4 linked regions of the Thermochromatium tepidum ATCC 43061 genome follow. Each later gene encodes a partner of the first gene's protein in a complex. Links are inferred from orthologs where the notes say so. Each region holds a gene or a part of one and is shown in the gene's direction. Other genes may lie near its edges.

What was found.
Region 2: the proteins of accD (region 1) and E6P07_RS12310 are in contact, whole or in part, in a solved structure (PDB 8UXZ), measured with the Escherichia coli proteins. The link is inferred for Thermochromatium tepidum ATCC 43061 from one-to-one orthologs.
Region 3: the proteins of accD (region 1) and accB are in contact, whole or in part, in a solved structure (PDB 8UXZ), measured with the Escherichia coli proteins. The link is inferred for Thermochromatium tepidum ATCC 43061 from one-to-one orthologs.
Region 4: the proteins of accD (region 1) and accC are in contact, whole or in part, in a solved structure (PDB 8UXZ), measured with the Escherichia coli proteins. The link is inferred for Thermochromatium tepidum ATCC 43061 from one-to-one orthologs.

What each region holds. Positions count from the first base shown.
Region 1 is NZ_CP039268.1:1,441,645-1,446,896, reverse strand. The notes cover bases 2,471-5,252. They hold accD (acetyl-CoA carboxylase, carboxyltransferase subunit beta), read left to right. Parts: upstream 2,471-3,305; coding sequence 3,306-4,199; downstream 4,200-5,252. Other genes in these bases: folC (bifunctional tetrahydrofolate synthase/dihydrofolate synthase), read left to right, coding at 4,220-5,252; trpA (tryptophan synthase subunit alpha), read left to right, coding at 2,471-3,200. Also shown: tRNA pseudouridine(38-40) synthase TruA, read left to right, coding at 1-519; E6P07_RS06630 (phosphoribosylanthranilate isomerase), read left to right, coding at 531-1,190; trpB (tryptophan synthase subunit beta), read left to right, coding at 1,165-2,394; more of trpA, read left to right, coding at 2,391-2,470.
Region 2 is NZ_CP039268.1:2,653,392-2,658,720, reverse strand. The notes cover bases 1,018-3,876. They hold E6P07_RS12310 (acetyl-CoA carboxylase carboxyltransferase subunit alpha), read left to right. Parts: upstream 1,018-1,896; coding sequence 1,897-2,856; downstream 2,857-3,876. Other genes in these bases: tilS (tRNA lysidine(34) synthetase TilS), read left to right, coding at 2,883-3,876; E6P07_RS12315 (metal-dependent hydrolase), read left to right, coding at 1,018-1,767. Also shown: E6P07_RS12320 (carbon-nitrogen hydrolase), read right to left, coding at 1-836; more of E6P07_RS12315, read left to right, coding at 988-1,017; more of tilS, read left to right, coding at 3,877-4,343; E6P07_RS12300 (response regulator), read left to right, coding at 4,451-5,329. UniProt on the Escherichia coli protein: Component of the acetyl coenzyme A carboxylase (ACC) complex. First, biotin carboxylase catalyzes the carboxylation of biotin on its carrier protein (BCCP) and then the CO(2) group is transferred by the carboxyltransferase to acetyl-CoA to form malonyl-CoA.
Region 3 is NZ_CP039268.1:1,988,245-1,993,535, reverse strand. Bases 2,471-5,291 are described here. They hold accB (acetyl-CoA carboxylase biotin carboxyl carrier protein), read left to right. Parts: upstream 2,471-3,556; coding sequence 3,557-4,027; downstream 4,028-5,291. Other genes in these bases: accC (acetyl-CoA carboxylase biotin carboxylase subunit), read left to right, coding at 4,048-5,291; aroQ (type II 3-dehydroquinate dehydratase), read left to right, coding at 3,091-3,552; E6P07_RS09130 (TlpA family protein disulfide reductase), read left to right, coding at 2,471-2,973. Also shown: divalent-cation tolerance protein CutA, read left to right, coding at 1-56; E6P07_RS09135 (protein-disulfide reductase DsbD), read left to right, coding at 53-2,392; more of E6P07_RS09130, read left to right, coding at 2,389-2,470. UniProt on the Escherichia coli protein: This protein is a component of the acetyl coenzyme A carboxylase complex; first, biotin carboxylase catalyzes the carboxylation of the carrier protein and then the transcarboxylase transfers the carboxyl group to form malonyl-CoA.
Region 4 is NZ_CP039268.1:1,984,849-1,990,214, reverse strand. What follows is about bases 1-2,896. They hold accC (acetyl-CoA carboxylase biotin carboxylase subunit), read left to right. Parts: upstream 1-726; coding sequence 727-2,067; downstream 2,068-2,896. Other genes in these bases: E6P07_RS09105 (AAA family ATPase), read left to right, coding at 2,728-2,896; E6P07_RS09110 (sulfur globule family protein), read right to left, coding at 2,167-2,496; accB (acetyl-CoA carboxylase biotin carboxyl carrier protein), read left to right, coding at 236-706; aroQ (type II 3-dehydroquinate dehydratase), read left to right, coding at 1-231. Also shown: more of E6P07_RS09105, read left to right, coding at 2,897-3,726; E6P07_RS09100 (DUF58 domain-containing protein), read left to right, coding at 3,740-4,693; E6P07_RS09095 (DUF4381 domain-containing protein), read left to right, coding at 4,690-5,181; E6P07_RS09090 (vWA domain-containing protein), read left to right, coding at 5,178-5,366. UniProt on the Escherichia coli protein: This protein is a component of the acetyl coenzyme A carboxylase complex; first, biotin carboxylase catalyzes the carboxylation of the carrier protein and then the transcarboxylase transfers the carboxyl group to form malonyl-CoA.

The sequences.
Region 1 (5,252 bases):
CCGGTCGATGGTCGTTTTCATGCGCGCTTCAGCGCCCAGGCTAGGCACTACCGTTATCAGATCTTGGCACGGCGCACCCGTTCGCCGCTCCAGCGCGATCGTGCCGTCTGGGTGCATGAAGCGCTGGATCTGGAACGGATGCGCGCCGCTGCCATCGCTCTGGTCGGCGAGCATGACTTTTCGAGCTTCCGTGCCCTGTCCTGTCAGGCCAAGAGTCCGATCCGGCGTGTGTTCTATCTGGATCTCAGCGAGCGCGATGGACTGATCACCCTGGCGATCGGTGCCAACGGCTTTCTGCATCACATGGTGCGTAACATCGCTGGGGTGCTGATGGCCATCGGACGCGGCGAGGCCCCGGTGGACTGGACGCGCGAACTGTTGGAGCTCCGCGACCGGCGACTCGGTGGCGTCACCGCGCCGCCGCAGGGGCTCTATTTCGTTCGGGCCGACTATCCAGCCGAGTTCGGTCTGCCCCAGTGCGACTGCACCGATCCGCTCCAGCGTTTGCGGGACGTTTGAGTCGGGATCGTATGAGACGAGGTGACATTCAGCGAACACGGGTCAAGATCTGCGGCCTGACGCGGGTCTCGGATATCGCCGCTGTCGTGGCGGCCGGGGCCGATGCGGTCGGCTTCGTCTTTCATCCCGCCAGTCCGCGCGCGGTCACACCCGAGCAGGCCGCTCAGTTGTGCCGGGCGCTACCGCCGTTTGTCACCGCCGTCGGGCTGTTCGTCGATGCCAGACCCGAGGCCATCGCGGCGACCCTGGAGCAGGTGCCTTTGGATCTGCTCCAATTCCACGGCGACGAGTCACCTGGGTTTTGTTCGGCCTTCGGACGGCGTTGGATCAAGGCGATCCGGATGCGCCCAGAAATCAACCTGGCCGCCGAGCGCGAACGCTTCAGCGGTGCCGATGGTCTGTTGCTCGACGCCTATGAGCCCGGACGCGCCGGTGGCACCGGCCAGTGTTTCGACTGGGCGCGTATCCCGCCCGACCTCGCTTCCGAGATCCTGCTGGCCGGTGGATTGACCCCGGCCAATGTCGCCGAGGCCATCGAACAGGTGCGACCCTATGGAGTCGATGTCAGCGGTGGGGTCGAAACCGCCAAGGGCATCAAGGATCCAGACCTTATTTTCGCTTTCATGCAAGGGGTAAGAGATGGTGATCGACGTCGCAATCAGCCAGGCTGAACGCCTGGATGTATATGACCTGCCGGATGCAACCGGACACTTCGGCCCCTATGGCGGGCGGTTCGTCCCCGAGACACTGATGCATCCGCTCGAAGAGCTGCGACTGGCCTATGAACGCTGCAAGACCGATCCCGCCTTCCAGGCCGAGCTGGATGCGGATCTGCGCGACTATGTCGGTCGGCCATCGCCGCTCTATCATGCCGCGCGCTGGAGCCGCGAGTTGGGTGGGGCCCAGATCTATCTCAAGCGCGAAGATCTCAATCATACGGGCGCGCACAAGGTCAACAACACCATCGGTCAGGCGCTGCTCGCCCGGCGCATGGGCAAGACCCGTCTCATCGCCGAGACCGGCGCTGGTCAGCATGGTGTGGCGACCGCCACGGTCGCTGCGCGTCTGGGGCTGGAGTGCGTGGTCTATATGGGCGAGGTCGATGTCGCACGCCAGGAGGCCAATGTCTATCGGATGCGCCTCCTGGGCGCGAAGGTCGTGCCCGTAACCTCAGGCTCACGCACCCTCAAGGATGCGCTGAACGAGGCCATGCGCGACTGGGTGACCAATGTCGATGATACCTTCTACATCATCGGCACGGTCGCCGGGCCACATCCCTATCCGATGATGGTGCGCGACTTCCAGACCGTGATCGGGCGCGAGGCGCGCGCCCAGATGCTGGAACGCACCGGGCGCCTGCCGGATGCACTGGTGGCCTGTGTCGGCGGTGGCTCGAACGCCATCGGTCTATTCTATCCCTTCATCGCGGACACGGATGTGGCGATCTACGGGGTCGAAGCGGGCGGGGAGGGCATCGAGACCGGCCATCACGCCGCGCCCCTCACCGCCGGGCGTCCGGGTGTGTTGCATGGCAATCGCACCTATCTGATGGAAGACGACGACGGCCAGATCCTCGAGACTCACTCGATCTCGGCCGGGCTCGACTATCCGGGCGTCGGCCCCGAACATGCGTGGCTCAAGGACAGCGGGCGCGCCCAGTATGTCGCCGTCACCGACGAGGAGGCGCTTTCGGCCTTCCATCATCTCACGCGCACCGAGGGCATCATCCCGGCGCTCGAATCGAGCCATGCGCTCGCCTATGCCCACAGGCTCGCGTCCAGCCTGCGTCCCGATCAGAGCATCCTGGTCAATCTCTCCGGTCGCGGAGACAAGGACATGCACACGGTCGCGCGTCACGAGGGCTTGGTCCTATGAGTCGCATCGCACAGCGTTTTGCCCAACTGAAGGCGCAGGGTCGCACCGCGCTCATCCCCTTTGTCACCGCCGGCGATCCGGAGCCGGCGCTCACGGTACCGCTGATGCAGTCCATGGTCGCGGCCGGGGCCGACATCCTCGAACTGGGCGTGCCCTTCTCGGACCCGATGGCCGATGGCCCGGTGATCCAACGCGCGACCGAACGCGCGCTGGCCCAGGGCGTGCGGCTGGCCGAGGTGCTGGAGATGGTGCGCACCTTCCGCGAGCGCGACAGCGAAACGCCCGTGGTGCTCATGGGCTATCTCAATCCGATCGAGCGCCTGGGCTATGCCGCCTTTGCCGAGCGGGCGCAAGCCGCTGGTGTCGATGGCGTTCTGATCGTCGACGTGCCGCCGGAAGAAGGGTCTGATCTGGTCAAGACGCTGAGGGCGCAGGGGCTGGATCTGGTCTATCTGCTGGCGCCGACCTCGACCGAGGAGCGGATCCGGCGGATTGGCGCCCTGGCCTCGGGCTTCGTCTATTACGTCTCGCTCAAGGGCGTGACCGGCGCGGCCAATCTCGACACGGCGGATGTCGCCGAGCATCTTTCGCGCATCCGATCGGCGATCGAGATTCCTGTCGGCGTCGGTTTTGGGGTCAAGGACGCGCAGACGGCGGCGCGCCTGGCCAAGGTCGCCGACGCCGTGATCGTTGGCAGTGCCATCGTCGCGCGGATCGAGGCGCTCGCCGCGACGCCCGAGCGCATCGCCGAGACGGTAGCGACCTTCCTCACCGAGTTGCGCACGGCGATCGACGGGGTGCGCTGATCGTCAACCCACACTGTAACCTAGGTCCAGAGCACACCAACGACGATGCAAGAATCCACCAAACTGAAGGTTCAGGCCCAGGCCACCGCCACCATGAAACAGGCGATGGACAAGGGCAAGAGCTGGTTCGAGAAGCTCATCCCAGACCGCATCCGCATCGATTCCAGCACCAAGCGCGCCGTACCCGAGGGTGTCTGGGTCAAGTGCCCGGGCTGTGGTGCCATCCTCTATCGTGCCGAGCTCGAGCGCAATCTCGAGGTCTGTCCCAAGTGTGGCCATCACAATCGGATCGGCGCACGCCGACGCCTGGAGGCCTTTCTCGATCCCGAGGGTCGCGAGGAGATCGGCGCGAATCTCGAGTCGCTCGATCCTCTCAAGTTCAAGGATCTCAAAAAATACAAGGACCGTCTCGCGGCAGCCCAGAAGGAATCCTCCGAGAAGGAGGCGCTGATCGTGATGCGCGGCCGGCTCAAGGAGATGCCCATCGTGGCGGCGGCCTTCGAGTTCAGGTTCATGGGCGGGTCCATGGGGTCGGTGGTCGGTGAGCGCTTCGTGCGCGGTGTGGCGGCGGCGCTCCAGCAGGGCTCGCCCTATGTCTGCTTCTCGGCGAGCGGCGGGGCGCGGATGCAGGAGAGTCTGTTCTCGCTGATGCAGATGGCCAAGACCAGCGCGGCCCTGGCGCGGATGCGCGAGCGCGGTCTGCCCTTCATCTCGGTGATGACGGATCCGACCATGGGTGGGGTCTCGGCCAGTCTGGCGATGCTGGGCGATCTCAATATCGCCGAACCCAATGCCCTGATCGGCTTCGCCGGACCGCGCGTCATCGAGCAGACGGTGCGCGAGCAGTTGCCCGAAGGCTTTCAGCGCAGCGAGTTCCTGCTGGAGAAGGGGGCGCTCGACATGATCATCGACCGACGCGACCTGCGGGAGCGGCTGGCCGATCTACTGGCCTTGCTCATGCACCGTCCGCGTTACTGCCGGACCGTGGTGCCGGTCTGAGCGCAGACGCGACAACGGGTATGGTGCGTTTCACGACGCTCGACGACTGGCTGGTCTGGCAGTCGAACCTGCATCCGCGCCGGATGGATCTTGGGCTGGAGCGGGTCGGCGCGGTGTGGGCGCGGCTGGCCCCAGAGGGCGGGCGGCTGCCCTGTCCGGTGATCACGGTCGGCGGCACCAATGGCAAGGGCTCGACGGTGGCCATGATCGAGGCGATGGCGCTCGCCGCCGGCTATCACTGTGGGGTCTATACCTCGCCGCATCTGTGCCGCTACAACGAGCGGGTACGGCTTGACGGCGTGCCGGTTGCGGATGAGGCACTGTGCGAGTCCTTCGCGCGCATCGACCGGGCGCGTGGAGAGATTTCGCTGACCTATTTCGAGTTCGGTACGCTGGCGGCGCTCGACCGCTTCGCCCGCGCCCGTCCCGATCTCGTCGTGCTGGAGGTCGGGCTCGGCGGGCGGCTGGATGCGGTCAATCTGATCGACGCCGAGGTCTCCGTCGTGACCAGCATCGGGCTGGACCATACCGACTGGCTGGGCGAGGACCTGGAGTCGATCGCGCGCGAGAAGGCCGGGATCTTCCGTGCCGGACGTCCGGCGATCATCGGTCAGCGCGACGCCCCCGAGACACTGCGTGCCGAGGCGACCCGTATCGGGGCACTCCCGCTCCAGCTCGGGCGTGAGCTCGATCATGCACCGACCGCCGAGGGCTGGGTCTGGACCGGTCCCGATGGACAGCGGCTGGCGCTCCCCGTCCCGGCGCTGCGCGGTCCGTTCCAGCTCGACAATGCCACAGCCGCCATTGCGGCTTTGCAGGCACTGCGCGAACAGCTCCCGGTTCCGGTCAATGCCATCCGCGCCGGTCTGCAACGGGTGCGTCTGCCCGGACGCTTCCAGGTCATGTCGGGCGACATCACCTGGATCCTGGACGTGGCCCACAATGGCGAGGCAGCCACCGCCCTGGCCGCCAATCTGCGCGCCTTCGCCTGTCCTGGACGCCTGCGCGCGGTGCTTGCGGTGTTGGCCGACAAGAGCCCCGAGCGACTCGTCG
Region 2 (5,329 bases), 1.2 Mb from region 1 along the record:
AGAAAGGGCCAGAGTCGGCGCACCGGCTCGGTGCGCGTCAGATCGACCTCGGCGACCAGGAGCTTGGGCGCCTGATCCTCGGCCTGGGCCAGGATCTCGCCCTGGGGGCCGCAGACGAAGGAACTGCCCCAAAAGCGCGTCCCTGGGGTCAGACCGCTGGGGTCGGACTCATAGCCGACCCGGTTGCAGGCGGCCAGGCTCAGACCATTGGCGATGGCATGTCCGCGCTGGATCGTGATCCAGGACTGGATCCGGCGCTGTTGTTCCTCGCTCGGATCATTGGGGTTAGTGCCGATGCCGCTCGGGGCGAGCAGGATCTGGGCGCCGCCGATCGCCAGGGCGCGCGCCGCCTCGGGGAACCACTGATCCCAGCCCAGGAGGATGCCCAGGCGTCCAACCGCGGTGTCGATCGGGTTGAAGCCCAGGTCACCTGGGGTGAAATAGAACTTCTCGTAGCAACCCGGCAAGTCTGGGATATGCATCTTGCGATAGATCCCGGCCAGGGCGCCGTCCGTATCCAGGACCACGGCGGTGCTGTGATAGAGACCTGGTGCACGCTGCTCGAACACCGAGCCCACGATCACCAGCTGCAGCTCGCGCGCGAGCGTGCTCAGACGCTCGGTGGTCGGGCCTGGGATCGGCTCGGCCAGATCGAACAGATCCGGGTTCTCGGTCTGGCAGAAATAGGGGCCGTTGTGCAGCTCCTGGAGCAGCACCAGCTCGCAGCCGCGGATCGAGGCGGCACGGATGGCGGCCTCGCCGTCATCCAGATTGGCGGCTGTACTCCCCTGGTCGGACTGCTGGACGAGTGCGAGTGTCAGTGACGAACGGGGCATGGTGTCGAACCTCATGGATAAACCTTGGGGCGCATTATCCGCCGCGCCGCGAATTTTTGTTCATGGACTGCCCTGTCGCTAAAATCGCTCCGGGATCCGCCGTCGGGCTGAGGTTGGCCAGGACACGAGGTTTGCACTGAGCGCGAGGCATATGGCCAATTTTCAAACACATCTCAATGTCGGCATCCTTGTCAGTGCCGCCGCCACCCTTTCAATGCACGCGATGGGCCTGAGCGAACCGTCACGGATGCCGATTCTGTTCGTCCTCGGCGTGGCCGGCAGTCTGCTGCCGGACATCGACCTGAAGCATTCCAAGCCGACCAGCGCGCTGTTCAACGTCCTGGGGGCCCTGTTGGCCTTCGCCTTGACCCTGCCGCTGACCCAGCGTTTTCAGCCACTGGACCTAGCGGTGATCTGGACCACGGTCTTTTTTACCGTGCGTTATGGTGTCCTAAAGGTCTTTTCGAGCCTCACCGTCCATCGTGGGGTCTGGCATTCTTGGCTAGCGGTCGCCGTCGTGTCTTTGGCCACGACCAATCTCGCCTACTGGCTAGGGGAACCTTCGGCTGAGCGCGCCTGGACCGCCGGTCTCATGATCGGCCTCGGCTATCTGACCCATCTGGTGCTCGATGAGTTTTCGAGCGTCGATCTGTTCAACGCCAAGGTCAAGCGTTCGTTCGGCACGGCGCTCAAGCCGATCAGCCTCAAATATCCCTGGAGCACACTGGCCATGACCGCAGTGCTCGCCGGCCTGATTGCAACGGCTCCACCCGTAGAGGGCGTGCTGGAGCGCTTCGACCTCGATCCGCGCGCCGTCCTGGCCGGATTGGAGACCTGGATGAACCAGGGTCTGCGCTGGGCCACCGAGCATTTGCAAGAATGGTGGCCGGGTTCGAACCAGTCGTTCAGGATGCCGCCGGCACGCGGCTGACCCTGGGATCAGGATTGTGCCGCGCTGTACTCGGAAACCGGGGTGCGCTAGATTATCGCCCCTTTACCTCTCGATGCTCGGTTGCGAGCCTTCCATCAGGCGCGGTTCAGACAAACGATCTCGGAACCCATGGATCTCAATTTTCTCGATTTTGAACAACCCATCGCTGAACTCGAGGCCAAGATCGAGGAGCTTCGGCTGGTGGGCCATGGCAACGCCCTCAACATCCAGGAGGAGATCGATCGCCTGCAGGCCAAGTGTCGGGCACTGACCGAGTCGATCTTCGCTTCGCTCACACCCTGGCAGATCTCGCAATTGTCGCGCCATCCGCAACGTCCCTATCTGCTCGACTATGTGCGACGCATCTTTGATGAATTCCACGAGCTGCACGGCGATCGGGCCTTTGCCGACGACCACGCCATCGTCGGCGGACTGGCACGACTCGATGGTCGGCCAGTGATGGTCATCGGCCATCAGAAGGGGCGCGATACCAAGGAAAAGATCCTGCGCAACTTCGGGATGCCGCGTCCCGAGGGCTATCGCAAGGCGCTGCGTCTGATGGAGATGGCCGAGCGCTTCCGGCTGCCGATCCTGACCTTCATCGATACCCCAGGCGCCTATCCAGGTGTCGGGGCCGAGGAGCGCGGTCAGAGCGAGGCCATCGCGCGCAATCTGCGCGAGATGTCGCGTCTGCGCACCCCAATCCTCTGCACCGTGGTCGGGGAGGGCGGTTCGGGCGGCGCCCTGGCCATCGGGGTAGGCGACTGGCTCGGAATGTTGCAGTTCAGCACCTATTCGGTGATCTCGCCCGAGGGTTGTGCCTCGATCCTGTGGAAGAGCGCCGACAAGGCGCAGCTGGCCGCCGAGGCCATGGCCATCACCTCCGATCGACTGATGGAGCAGGGGTTAATCGATGAGATCATCCCGGAACCACTAGGCGGCGCCCACCGCAACCCGGACGCCATGTCCAAGACGCTGAAACAGACCCTGCTCGCGCGTCTGGAGATGCTCGACAAGCTCGACATGGATGCACTGGTCGCCGCACGCTACAAGCGTCTGATGGGCTTCGGGCGTTTCAAGGAAGCCTGAGCCGAGCCGCCAACCCCGGCGTCCGCGTGACGACGAACGAGTTCTCGCCCGATGCGCTGCTGGAGCGCCTCATCCCGTTCGGCGCGGTTCGGTGCTACTGGGTCGCCTACAGCGGCGGACTGGATTCCAGCGTCCTGTTGGATGCGCTCTCCGCAAGGCGCGCGCGGCTGCCGGGCGCAGACTCAGCCGATCGGATCAGGGCCGTGCATGTCGATCACGGTCTGAACGCGCGCTCGTCCGACTGGGCCAAACACTGTGCCGCACGCTGTGCCGCCCTGAATATCCCGCTCAGGATCGAACGTCTGAGTGCATCCCCCGGGCCTGGCGAGAGCCTAGAGTCCTGGGCGCGCGAGGCGCGTTACGCCATCTTTCGTCGCCTGCTCGCCCCGGGCGAGCTCCTGCTCACCGCCCAGCATCGCGACGATCAGGCCGAGACCCTGTTGCTCGCGCTGCTGCGCGGCAGCGGGCCGCAGGGTCTGGCCGCCATGCCGGTCTCAGCGCCGCTCGGCGCCGGGCGGCTCGTCAGACCCCTGCTCGATTTCAGCCGTCGGTCGCTCGCTGAGTATGCACAGCGCCAGGGCCTCGACTGGATCCATGACCCCAGCAACGCCCATCCCGCGTTCGACCGCAACTATCTGCGCCACCAGGTACTGCCAGTCCTACGCGCGCGCTGGCCGTCGCTGGATGCGACCCTGGCGCGCAGCGCGCGCCATTGTGCCGAGGCCGTCGAGCTGGTCGATCGCTATGCCGATCAGGCGCTGGCCGCGGTGTGCGGCCTCCAACCGGGCGCGCTCTCGCTCGCCGCGCTCGCACGGCTCGACCGCCCACTGCGCAAGGCCGTGGTGCGGCGCTGGCTGAGCACACGGGGATTCAGACTGCCCCCAAGCCGGATCCTCGAGCGCCTCATCGACGAACTACCCGCCGCACGCCCGGATGCCAATCCGTATGTCGACTGGGATGGCTGCGAGGTGCGGCGCTATCGCGGTGAGCTGCTGGCCTTGCGCCCGCTTCCGCCACCGCTGCCAAATGAGACGTCTATCCCCTGGCGGATCATCGGCGAGCGTGGTGTCCTAGAGCTACCGGCAGGCTTCGGGCGGTTGGAGTGGCGCCGGCATCCCGGCCCTGACGCGCCGGACGTCCGACCCACCGCGATGCGAGACCCCGTCACTTCAGTGTCATCTCAGGGTGTTATGAAGGCGATCGATCTCCAGGTTCGCTTCGGTCGGACGGGCGACGTCTGCCGGAGTGCGGCGAACCGACCGCGCCGCGCCCTAAAAAAGCGCTTCCAGGAGGCCGGTGTCCCGGTCTGGCTCAGAGGACATCTACCCCTGATCTTCCAGGGCGAACGGCTCATCGCCATCGCCGGGGTCTGCGCTTGTCATGGCCCCGCCGACGGGATCGGTCTAAACTTGATCCTGTCATGGTCTGGATTTTCCTGGCAGCCGGATTGGCCGGGATTCGGTCGCCCGCTGGATGTGTGTGTGTGACCGACGACACCGAGGCCGGGAAGGCCTGAACCCTCCGGGCGCGAACATCTCAGTGGACAGGGGCACAGGGTCCCGAAAGGGCGACCCCGAAGTCCAAGAGTCAATCGATGAGCATCCTGACCGAATTGATCCACAATGCCGCGCTCCTGCTGGCGCTGGTGGCGGCCTATAGCCTCTTCATTGTGCGCCTGCCGCGCGAGCGCCTGTCCGTTCAGTTCCTCAACGGCCTGGTCTTCGGACTGGTCGCCCTGGTGGGTATGCTCTATCCCGTGCACCTGATGCCCGATCTGATCTTCGACGGACGCACCGTGGTGGTGGGGCTGGCCGGTCTGTTCGGTGGTGCCCTGGCCGCCGCTGTGGCCGCACTGATCGCGGCGGCCTATCGGGTCTGGCTAGGCGGTCCCGGCGTCTACATGGGTGTCGGAACCATCCTGACGGCGGCGGTGCTGGGGGTCGCGTTCCATGCCCTGTACCAGGCCGGTCGCGTGCGGATCGATATCTGGACGCTCACGCTCTTCGGTCTGCTGGTGCATGGCCTGGCCCTGGCCTGGATACCGCTGCTGCCCGCCGACTGGCAGGCGCGGGTTCTGGAGCAGGTCGCATTGCCCTATCTCACCGTGATGCCCACGGTCACGGTGTTGCTCGGTCTGCTGATCCAGTCGCAGGAGCAGCGCGTCAACGACGAACGGGCCTTGCAGCGCGCCGAGGCCGAGCTGCAGCAGCGCCAGCGCGATCTGGAGGCCCAGGTAGCGGCCCGCACCGCCGAACTCGCCGCCGCCCGTGACGCCGCCGAGGCGGCCAACCGCGCCAAGAGCGAGTTCCTGGCCAACATGAGCCACGAGATCCGCACCCCGCTCAATGCCATCAGCGGCATGGTGCACCTGATGCGTCGAGCCGGTCTCACCCCTGATCAGCGTGCGCGGCTCGACAAGTTGGAAGGCGCAAGCACACATCTGCTCAACCTCATCAACGCCATCCTGGAGATC
Region 3 (5,291 bases), 550 kb from region 1 along the record:
GCGACTATCTGAATTGGGTGAGCGAATGCGTGAACGCCGTGGAGCAGGACTCGTGAAGCGACCGTGGTTTTTGGCCGGGGCGTGGCTGTGGCTGGTGGCGGCCTTGGACGGTACTCAAGCCCTGGCCGATGACTTCCTGAGCCAGGAGCAGGCGTTTCCGGTCAGCGCCGAGGTGATCGGGCCGGAAGCGGTGCGCGTCGTCTGGGATACGGCGGACGGTTACTATCTCTACAAGAGCAAGCTCAGGTTCGACTCCGAGACGCCTGGCATCAGGCTCGGCACGGCGGTCCTGCCCGAGGCCGAGATCAAACAGGACGAGTTCTTCGGCGAGGTCGAGATCTACCGTGGGCGCCTGGTGGTCGATCTACCGATCACGCGCGCACCGGACTCGGACAATCGTCTGAGGTTGCGGATCGATTCACAGGGGTGCGCCGACGCCGGATTCTGCTACCCGCCGCATCGTGAGACACTGACGCTGGCGTTGCCCGAGCCGGCAGCCAGACTCCCCGTCGCTGCCCCGGCGACGACCGGGGACAAACCGCGTCGTCTGGCCGATCTGCTGACCTCAGTGCCGCCGGCTCGCGGTCTGTCTGGCACGGAGGACATCCCCGAGGTCGAGCAGGCCTTTCGCGTGCAGGCCGAGGTCGAGGCGCCCGATCGCGTTCGGCTCACCTGGGACATCGCGCCCGGAACCTATCTCTATGCCGATCTGATCGAGATCGCGCTCGTCGATTCGCCGGATGTCGCGCTCGGTACCATCGAACGTCCGGCGGGCACGCTCAAGCATGATTCGGTATTGCCCGACGGCTCCATCGGCGATGTCGAGATCCATCAGGGCCGACTGGATCTGACCGTGCAGCTCCAGCGCGTAACGACTGCGCCGATCACAGCAACCCTGATCGTCAAATATCAGGGTTGTGCCGAGATCGGGATCTGCTATCCGCCGCAGAGCCGGCGTATCACGCTCAATCTGCCCGAAGCGCCGGCCACGCTGGCCGATGCCGCGACGATGACGACGAGCCAGTCGGTTGCGGAGGATGCGGCAATCGTGCAGGCCGCGCCGGTCAATGACCCAGGCGGGAGCGGCCCGCCGGTCTCCGAACAGGACCGAATCGCCGCCGTGCTCGCCGGCGAGGGGCTGTGGGTGATCATCGCCGTCTTCTTCGGTTTCGGGTTGCTCTTGGCCTTCACGCCCTGCGTCTTTCCGATGATCCCGATCCTCTCGGGCATCATCGCCGGCCAGGGCGCGGGGCTGACCACGCGCAAGGCGTTCGTGCTGTCGCTGGTCTATGTGCTGGCGATGGCCCTGACCTATACCCTCGTCGGCGTGCTCGCCGGACTATTGGGGGCCAATCTCCAGGCCGCCTTTCAGAATCCCTGGATCCTGACCGCCTTTGCCCTGGTGTTCGTGGGACTGGCGCTGTCGATGTTCGGTTTCTACGAGCTGCAATTGCCTTCCAGCCTGCAATCCAAGCTTGCCGAGCTGAGCAACCGTCAGCAGGGCGGGACCCTGATCGGTGTGGCCATCATGGGTCTGCTCTCGGCCCTGATCGTGGGGCCTTGCGTGGCACCGCCGCTGTTCGGGGCGCTGATCTACATCGGCCACACCGGGGATGCACTGCTCGGCGGGTTGGCGTTGTTTGCACTCAGTCTCGGCATGGGTGTGCCCCTGATCCTCATCGGCACCTCGGTCGGTCGCTATCTACCACGCGCTGGGGCCTGGATGAATACCGTCAAGGCCGTGTTCGGTGTGGCGCTGCTGGGTGTGGCGATCCTGATGCTCGAACGCCTCCTGCCGCCGGCGCTCGCGATGGTGCTCTGGGCGCTGCTGCTGATCTGCTCGGCAGTCTATATGGGCGCACTCAACCAGCTCCAGCCAGGCGCGAATGCCTGGTTCAAGCTATGGAAGGGGCTAGGTCTGGTGCTGCTGATCTATGGCGCGCTCATGCTGATCGGCGCCGCGGCCGGCGGGCGCGACACGCTCCAGCCGCTGCGGGGGCTGATCCCTGGGGGCGGGGTCGAGCAGCTCGGGTTCAAACGCATCAAATCCGTGGCCGACCTGGAGCGCGAGCTCGCTCAGGCGCGGTCGGACGGCCAACCGGTGCTGCTTGACTTCTATGCCGACTGGTGTGTTTCCTGCCAAGAGATGGAGCGTTACACCTTCAGCGATCCGTCCGTGATGGCCGAGCTGAGGCGCTTCGTTCGGCTCCAGGCCGACGTCACGGCCAACGATGCCGAGGATCGCGCCCTGATCCAGGGTCGTTTCGGTCTGCCTGGACCTCCGGCGATCCTGTTTTTCGATCGCGCGGGTCGGGAACTGACCCACTTTCGTCTGGTGGGCTTCAAACCCGCCGAACCCTTCGCCCGTCATCTGCGTCAGGTTGCGCCATGAAAGCCTTGAAAGTCATCCTGGTCACTGTGCTTGCCGCTGGTATCAGTATCGGGGCGGCCATCGTCGGTCAGCACTGGATCGATGTCGAGGGCACCAACAGCGGCGGACAGGCCGAGCGCCCAAACGAGTCGCTCGACACCCTGCCCGATTTGCGTTTGCAAGACCTTGAAGGACGCCAGGTCTCCAGCAGTGCCTGGGCCGGCAAGGTGCTGGTGGTCAACTTCTGGGCCACCTGGTGTCCGCCCTGTTTGTCCGAAATCCCGAGGTTCGTCGAGGCTCAGGAACGGCTGCGCGAATCCGGCGTACAGTTTGTCGGCATCGCCGTCGATCGGGTCGAGGAGGTGCGCGCCTTCGTCGCCGCGCACCCGGTCAATTATCCGCTCCTGATCGCCACGCCCGAGGTGCTCGAACTCTCGGTGAGACTCGGCAACCGGCTCGAAGTGCTGCCCTTCACCCTGATCTTCGATCGGCATGGGCGGCGTGTCCACAGTCAGATCGGCGAACTGAGCACCGAGGAACTGACCCATTACCTGGACTCGCTGCTCGTGAAGGATGGACCGCACGTCTCACGCACACCCTGATCCTTGCTGGACAAGATCCTGCGAAATCCGCACAATTTGGCATGATTTGCCGCCGATTTCCTCCGGATGGCAATGATGCGTCTCCTTATCTTCTTTGGTCTGCAAGCGATTGGCGCCATGGCCTCGATCCTGGTCCTGAACGGACCCAATCTCAATCTGCTCGGCACCCGCGAACCCGGTCACTATGGGCGCGCCACCCTGGCCGACATCGAGCACCGGCTTGTGGCCATGGCCCGGGAAGCCGGCCATGAATTGACCTTCGTGCAGAGCAACGCCGAGCACGTCCTGATCGAGACCATCCATCAGGCTGGGCGCGATGGGGTGCAGTTCATCCTCATCAATCCGGCTGCCTTTACCCACACCAGCGTCGCCTTGCGCGATGCCCTGCTGGCCGTGGCCATCCCCTTCATCGAGGTACACCTGTCGAACGTGTACGCCCGCGAGCCCTTCCGCACCCACTCCTATTTCTCCGACATCGCGGTGGGCGTGATCTGCGGGCTCGGGGCCGAGGGGTATGCGCTGGCGCTAAGCGCCGCGCTCGGTCGACTGGCCCAGGATCCAACGAACGAGAACCACTGACACCATGGACATTCGCAAGGTCAAGAAGCTGATCGAGCTGTTGGGACAATCCGATGTCACCGAGATCGAGATCCACGAGGGCGAGGAATCGGTGCGCATCAGCCGCCAACCGAGCGGCGGTACGGCGATGCCCTTCTACCTACCCCCGGGGATGCCGATGCCCACGGTGGGCACCGCCCCGCCGCCGGTCGCCACACCGACCGCCCAGTCGGTAGATGACGAGGACGAGGACCAAACCACTGGTCACCTGGTGCGTTCACCCATGGTCGGGACCTTCTATCGCGCGCCCTCGCCGACGTCCAAACCCTTCGTCGAGGAGGGGCAGACGGTCAAGCCGGGCGATACGCTCTGCATCATCGAGGCGATGAAGATCCTCAACCAGATCGAGAGCGAGTACGCAGGGACGGTCAGGCGCATCCTGGTCGAGAACGGACAGCCGGTGGAGTACAACCAGCCGCTGTTCCTGATCGACTGAGGTCTGCCATCATGCCCGCCATGATCGAGAAGGTTCTGATCGCCAACCGGGGTGAGATCGCGCTGCGCATCCTGCGTGCCTGTCGTGAGCTCGGCATCAAGACGGTCGCCGTCCACTCCGAGCCCGATCGCGATCTCAAGCATGTGCTGCTGGCCGATGAGTCGGTCTGCATCGGCCCGGCCCCAGCGCTCCAGAGTTATCTCAATATCCCGGCCATCATCAGCGCCGCCGAGGTCACGGACACGGTGGCCATCCATCCCGGCTATGGCTTTCTGTCGGAAAACGCCGACTTCGCCGAGCGGGTCGAGAAGTCGGGCTTCATCTTCATTGGCCCGCGTCCCGAGACCATTCGGCTCATGGGCGATAAGGTCTCGGCCATCGCGGCCATGAAGGCCGCTGGCGTGCCCTGCGTGCCCGGCTCCGACGGTCCGATCGACGACAACAAAAAGCGGACACTCGAGATCGCGCGCGAGATCGGCTATCCGGTCATGATCAAGTCGTCCGGAGGCGGTGGTGGGCGCGGGATGCGCGTGGTGCACTCGGAGGCGACCCTGCTCAACGCGATCGCCCTCACCCAGGCCGAGGCGGCGGCGGCCTTCAATAACGATACGGTCTATCTAGAGAAATATCTGGAAAACCCGCGTCATATCGAGTTCCAGGTCCTGGCCGACCAGATGGGCAATGCCATCCATCTCGGCGAGCGCGACTGCTCGATGCAGCGGCGGCATCAGAAGGTGGTGGAAGAGGCGCCCGCGCCCGGGATCACCGAGGAACAGCGCCGTGCGATCGGCGAGCGCTGCGCCGCGGCCTGTCGTTCGATCGGCTACCGCGGGGCGGGGACGTTCGAGTTCCTCTATGAAAACGGGCAGTTCTATTTCATCGAGATGAACACCCGCGTCCAGGTCGAGCATCCGGTCACCGAGATGGTCACGGGGGTGGATATCGTCAAGGAGCAGATCCTGATTGCCGCCGGCGAGCCGCTGCGCTATCGGCAGGAAGACATCCAGATGCGCGGACATGCCATCGAGTGTCGCATCAACGCCGAGCACCCAGACACCTTCTTGCCCAGTCCGGGCAAGATCACCGATTTCCATGCCCCGGGCGGTCCTGGGGTACGGATCGATACCCATATCTACTCAGGCTATACCGTGCCCTGTCACTATGATTCGATGATCGGCAAGCTCATCGCCCATGGTGAGGATCGCGAAGCGGCGATCGCGCGCATGTGCAATGCCCTGCGCGAGACGGTCATCGAGGGCATCAA
Region 4 (5,366 bases), 550 kb from region 1 along the record:
GCCTTTACCCACACCAGCGTCGCCTTGCGCGATGCCCTGCTGGCCGTGGCCATCCCCTTCATCGAGGTACACCTGTCGAACGTGTACGCCCGCGAGCCCTTCCGCACCCACTCCTATTTCTCCGACATCGCGGTGGGCGTGATCTGCGGGCTCGGGGCCGAGGGGTATGCGCTGGCGCTAAGCGCCGCGCTCGGTCGACTGGCCCAGGATCCAACGAACGAGAACCACTGACACCATGGACATTCGCAAGGTCAAGAAGCTGATCGAGCTGTTGGGACAATCCGATGTCACCGAGATCGAGATCCACGAGGGCGAGGAATCGGTGCGCATCAGCCGCCAACCGAGCGGCGGTACGGCGATGCCCTTCTACCTACCCCCGGGGATGCCGATGCCCACGGTGGGCACCGCCCCGCCGCCGGTCGCCACACCGACCGCCCAGTCGGTAGATGACGAGGACGAGGACCAAACCACTGGTCACCTGGTGCGTTCACCCATGGTCGGGACCTTCTATCGCGCGCCCTCGCCGACGTCCAAACCCTTCGTCGAGGAGGGGCAGACGGTCAAGCCGGGCGATACGCTCTGCATCATCGAGGCGATGAAGATCCTCAACCAGATCGAGAGCGAGTACGCAGGGACGGTCAGGCGCATCCTGGTCGAGAACGGACAGCCGGTGGAGTACAACCAGCCGCTGTTCCTGATCGACTGAGGTCTGCCATCATGCCCGCCATGATCGAGAAGGTTCTGATCGCCAACCGGGGTGAGATCGCGCTGCGCATCCTGCGTGCCTGTCGTGAGCTCGGCATCAAGACGGTCGCCGTCCACTCCGAGCCCGATCGCGATCTCAAGCATGTGCTGCTGGCCGATGAGTCGGTCTGCATCGGCCCGGCCCCAGCGCTCCAGAGTTATCTCAATATCCCGGCCATCATCAGCGCCGCCGAGGTCACGGACACGGTGGCCATCCATCCCGGCTATGGCTTTCTGTCGGAAAACGCCGACTTCGCCGAGCGGGTCGAGAAGTCGGGCTTCATCTTCATTGGCCCGCGTCCCGAGACCATTCGGCTCATGGGCGATAAGGTCTCGGCCATCGCGGCCATGAAGGCCGCTGGCGTGCCCTGCGTGCCCGGCTCCGACGGTCCGATCGACGACAACAAAAAGCGGACACTCGAGATCGCGCGCGAGATCGGCTATCCGGTCATGATCAAGTCGTCCGGAGGCGGTGGTGGGCGCGGGATGCGCGTGGTGCACTCGGAGGCGACCCTGCTCAACGCGATCGCCCTCACCCAGGCCGAGGCGGCGGCGGCCTTCAATAACGATACGGTCTATCTAGAGAAATATCTGGAAAACCCGCGTCATATCGAGTTCCAGGTCCTGGCCGACCAGATGGGCAATGCCATCCATCTCGGCGAGCGCGACTGCTCGATGCAGCGGCGGCATCAGAAGGTGGTGGAAGAGGCGCCCGCGCCCGGGATCACCGAGGAACAGCGCCGTGCGATCGGCGAGCGCTGCGCCGCGGCCTGTCGTTCGATCGGCTACCGCGGGGCGGGGACGTTCGAGTTCCTCTATGAAAACGGGCAGTTCTATTTCATCGAGATGAACACCCGCGTCCAGGTCGAGCATCCGGTCACCGAGATGGTCACGGGGGTGGATATCGTCAAGGAGCAGATCCTGATTGCCGCCGGCGAGCCGCTGCGCTATCGGCAGGAAGACATCCAGATGCGCGGACATGCCATCGAGTGTCGCATCAACGCCGAGCACCCAGACACCTTCTTGCCCAGTCCGGGCAAGATCACCGATTTCCATGCCCCGGGCGGTCCTGGGGTACGGATCGATACCCATATCTACTCAGGCTATACCGTGCCCTGTCACTATGATTCGATGATCGGCAAGCTCATCGCCCATGGTGAGGATCGCGAAGCGGCGATCGCGCGCATGTGCAATGCCCTGCGCGAGACGGTCATCGAGGGCATCAACACCAATATCAAGCTCCATCGCTCGATCATGCGCGATGGTGGCTTCCTGGCCGGCGGCGCCAACATCCACTATCTGGAAAAGATGCTCGGCCTCTAGCCGCCAGGGTGCATCGTCTCCGGCAGGCCAAACGCCTCGGCTCGGGAAGAGCCCGAGGCGTCTTTTCAATGTGGACGCGATCGCTCGCGGCCAGACCGCTCACTGGGAGGGCCAGATCTCACGGCTTGGGGTCGCTTGTCGTTGGGCAGGAGCAGCGGGCATCTGGGGCGGAACCGCGCCATAGGGCATTCCATAGCCGCCGTAGGGAACGCCATAGCCATAGCCGCGATTGTAGGCACGGCCATAACCGCGTCCGCCGCCGCTCATATTCATGTTGAAGTCGCCATAGCCATCGCCGAACATGTCGCCTCTGTTGTCCCAGAGGCCGTTGCCATCGCCAGGGCCGCCCCACCAGGCACGTGTGGTGAAGGATGCGCCGGCAAAGAGCGCGGCGATGGCGCAAGCGGCGATCCGATTGGATCGGATCATGGTGTCGTCCTCTGTTGTGGAGCTGGGATGGCCGAACCAGGATAGGGGGCGGGCGTGTCATCCACAATTCATCGACCTTAAAAAGTTTTAACCGCGTCGCTCGATAAAACCTGCAAATCTAATGTCCCGATCGGCCATCCATAGCCGCTGGCCGGGGGTCGCAGGCGTGTGAGATCTATGAGGAGGCGAGCCTTGGAACAAAGCCCCAACCTGGACTCGAACAAGGGGGACTTGAACAAGGGCGCGGACGCCCGGACGAATGGCCAAGCCGCTCTGGCCCGGCGTTTCGCGGCACTGCGCGATCAGATCGCACGTGCCGTCCTCGGGCAACAGGGCCTGATCGAGCGGTTGCTGATCGCCCTACTGGCCGATGGGCATCTCTTGGTCGAGGGGGCCCCGGGTCTGGCCAAGACCACGGCGGTCAAGCAGCTCGCCGCCGGGCTGGAGGGCGACTTCCATCGCATCCAGTTTACACCCGATCTCTTGCCGGCCGATCTCACCGGAACCGAGATCTACCGCCCGCACGACGGCAGCTTTCGCTTCGATCGCGGTCCCATCTTCCACAACCTGCTGCTCGCCGACGAGGTCAACCGCGCCCCGGCCAAGGTGCAGTCGGCGCTGCTAGAGGCCATGGGTGAGCGTCAGGTCACGGTTGGGCGCGAGACCTACCCGCTGCCCGAGCTCTTTCTGGTCATGGCCACCCAGAACCCGATCGAGCAGGAGGGCACCTATCCGCTGCCCGAGGCCCAGCTCGATCGCTTCCTGCTGCATGTGCGCGTCGATTACCCCGATCTGGAGACCGAGCGCGCCATCCTGCGGCTCAATCGCGATCGGGCACGGTCTGTGCCGGACGATACGCCCAGGCTGGTCCTGACCCAGGCCGAGGTCTTTGCGGCGCGGCGGGCGATCCTGGAGCTCTACCTGGCCCCCGAGGTCGAGGACTATCTAGTGCATCTGGTGATGGCCACGCGCCGCCCCGGCGCCTATGCGCGCGCGCTCGACGGCTGGCTGAGATTCGGCGCCAGTCCACGGGCGACCATCGCGCTCGACCGCTGCGCGCGCGCCCGTGCCTGGCTCGCGGGACGCGACTTCGTCTCGCCCGAGGATATCCAGACGCTCCTGCCCGATGTGCTGCGCCATCGGGTGCTCTTGTCTTACGAGGCCGAGGCCGAGGGGCGTCGACCGGACGACTTCATCCAGGCGCTGCTGGCGCACGTCCCGGCACCCTGAGCGAGGCTTGGGCATGGCGGATTCGAACGACCGGACTCAAGCAGGCCTCTGCGCCGATCTCAAGGCGCTCATCGCGCTCCGTGCCCAGGCGCGACGGCTGGATCTGGCCCCGCGTGGTCGGGTACTGGCCACCCGTAGCGGCGGACATCTGTCGCGCTTTCGTGGGCGCGGCATGGAGTTCGACGAGTCGCGCGTCTATCTGCCGGGCGACGATCCGCGCAACATGGATTGGCGCGTGACGGCGCGTGCAGGCACGCCGCATGTAAAGCTGTTTCGCGAGGAGCGCGAGCGCCCGGTGTGGCTGCTGGTCGATCAGGGACCTTCGATGCGGTTCGGGACGCGCGTGGTCTTCAAATCCGTGGTCGCAGCGCGGGTGGCGGCGCTTCTCGGCTGGGCGGCGGTCGATCGTGGTGATCGGGTCGGTGGCCTGGTGTTCGACGAGGCGCGTCATCTGGAGCGGCGCCCGGCGGCGCGCGGCGCGGGTCTGCTGCCGCTGCTCGAACGTCTGGCCACGCCTTTCGATCCGTTGACGGAGGAGGGCGGTTGGACCGGCCTGGCGGCAGCCGCGTCCTCTCTGGCCGCGTTGGTGCGTCCGGGGAGCCTGATCGCGCTCATCAGCGACTTCGCCGATCTGGACGGATCGGATGGCACTTGGATCGCGCGCCTGGCCGCGAAGAGCGAACTGCTGCTGGTGTTGGTCTATGATCCGATCGAGGCCAAGGCGCCGCCCGCCGGACGCTATCCGGTGCTGATAGGGGGGCGACGCGGGATCCTGGATCTGACCAGCGGCGTGGCGCGAATGCGCTATCAGGCGGCGTTCGAACGACGGCTGGTGTTGCTAGAACAGCTGGCACGCCGGCATGGCGCGCATTGGCTCAGGCTGTCGACCGCCGACCCCGTCGGACCGGCCTTGGCACTGGCGCTCGGGGCGCGGCGCGCGATTACGGCGGCGAGACGCGCGTCATGACCACGGATCCGCTGGCCGATCTGCGTGACTGGCATCTGCCCGAGCCGGTCTCCTGGTGGCCGCCGGCACCGGGCTGGTGGCTGGTGGCGGTGGTTCTGATCGCACTGGTTCTGGTCGTGCGCCCTTGGTGGCGTCGGCGAAGCCGAGCCTCCGTCCAGCGGGCGGCGCGACGCGAACTCGCGCGGCTGGGGCGCGAGCTGGCGGTCCATGGCGATCGGCGGCGTTATCTGGCCGAGCTGTCGCATCTGTTGCGGCGTCTGGCCCTGGCGCGTTACCCGCGCGCCCAGGTCGCAGGTCTGGTCGGGGAGGACTGGCTGGCCTTTCTGGATGCGACCGGTGGTGCTGGCGCCTTCAGCAAGGGTGTTGGTCGCGTGCTGGTCGAGTCGGCCCATCGCCCCGCCGACCAGATCGACCTCGAGGTCGAGCCACTGGCCGAGTTGGTCGAGCGCTGGATCGCGGTCGGCGCCGCTGTCGATGAAAAACGATGATCACGCTTGACTGGCCCTGGATCCTGTTGGTCCTGCCGTTCCCCTGGCTGGTGCGCTGGTTGCTACCCCCGGCGCGCACTGAAGGTGGCCCGGCACTGTGCTTCCCGATCCGAGTCGGGGTTGCCCCTGAGATCGGGGCTTCATCCCAGGCATTCTTAGGATCGCGCTGGCATCAGCTGATCGCA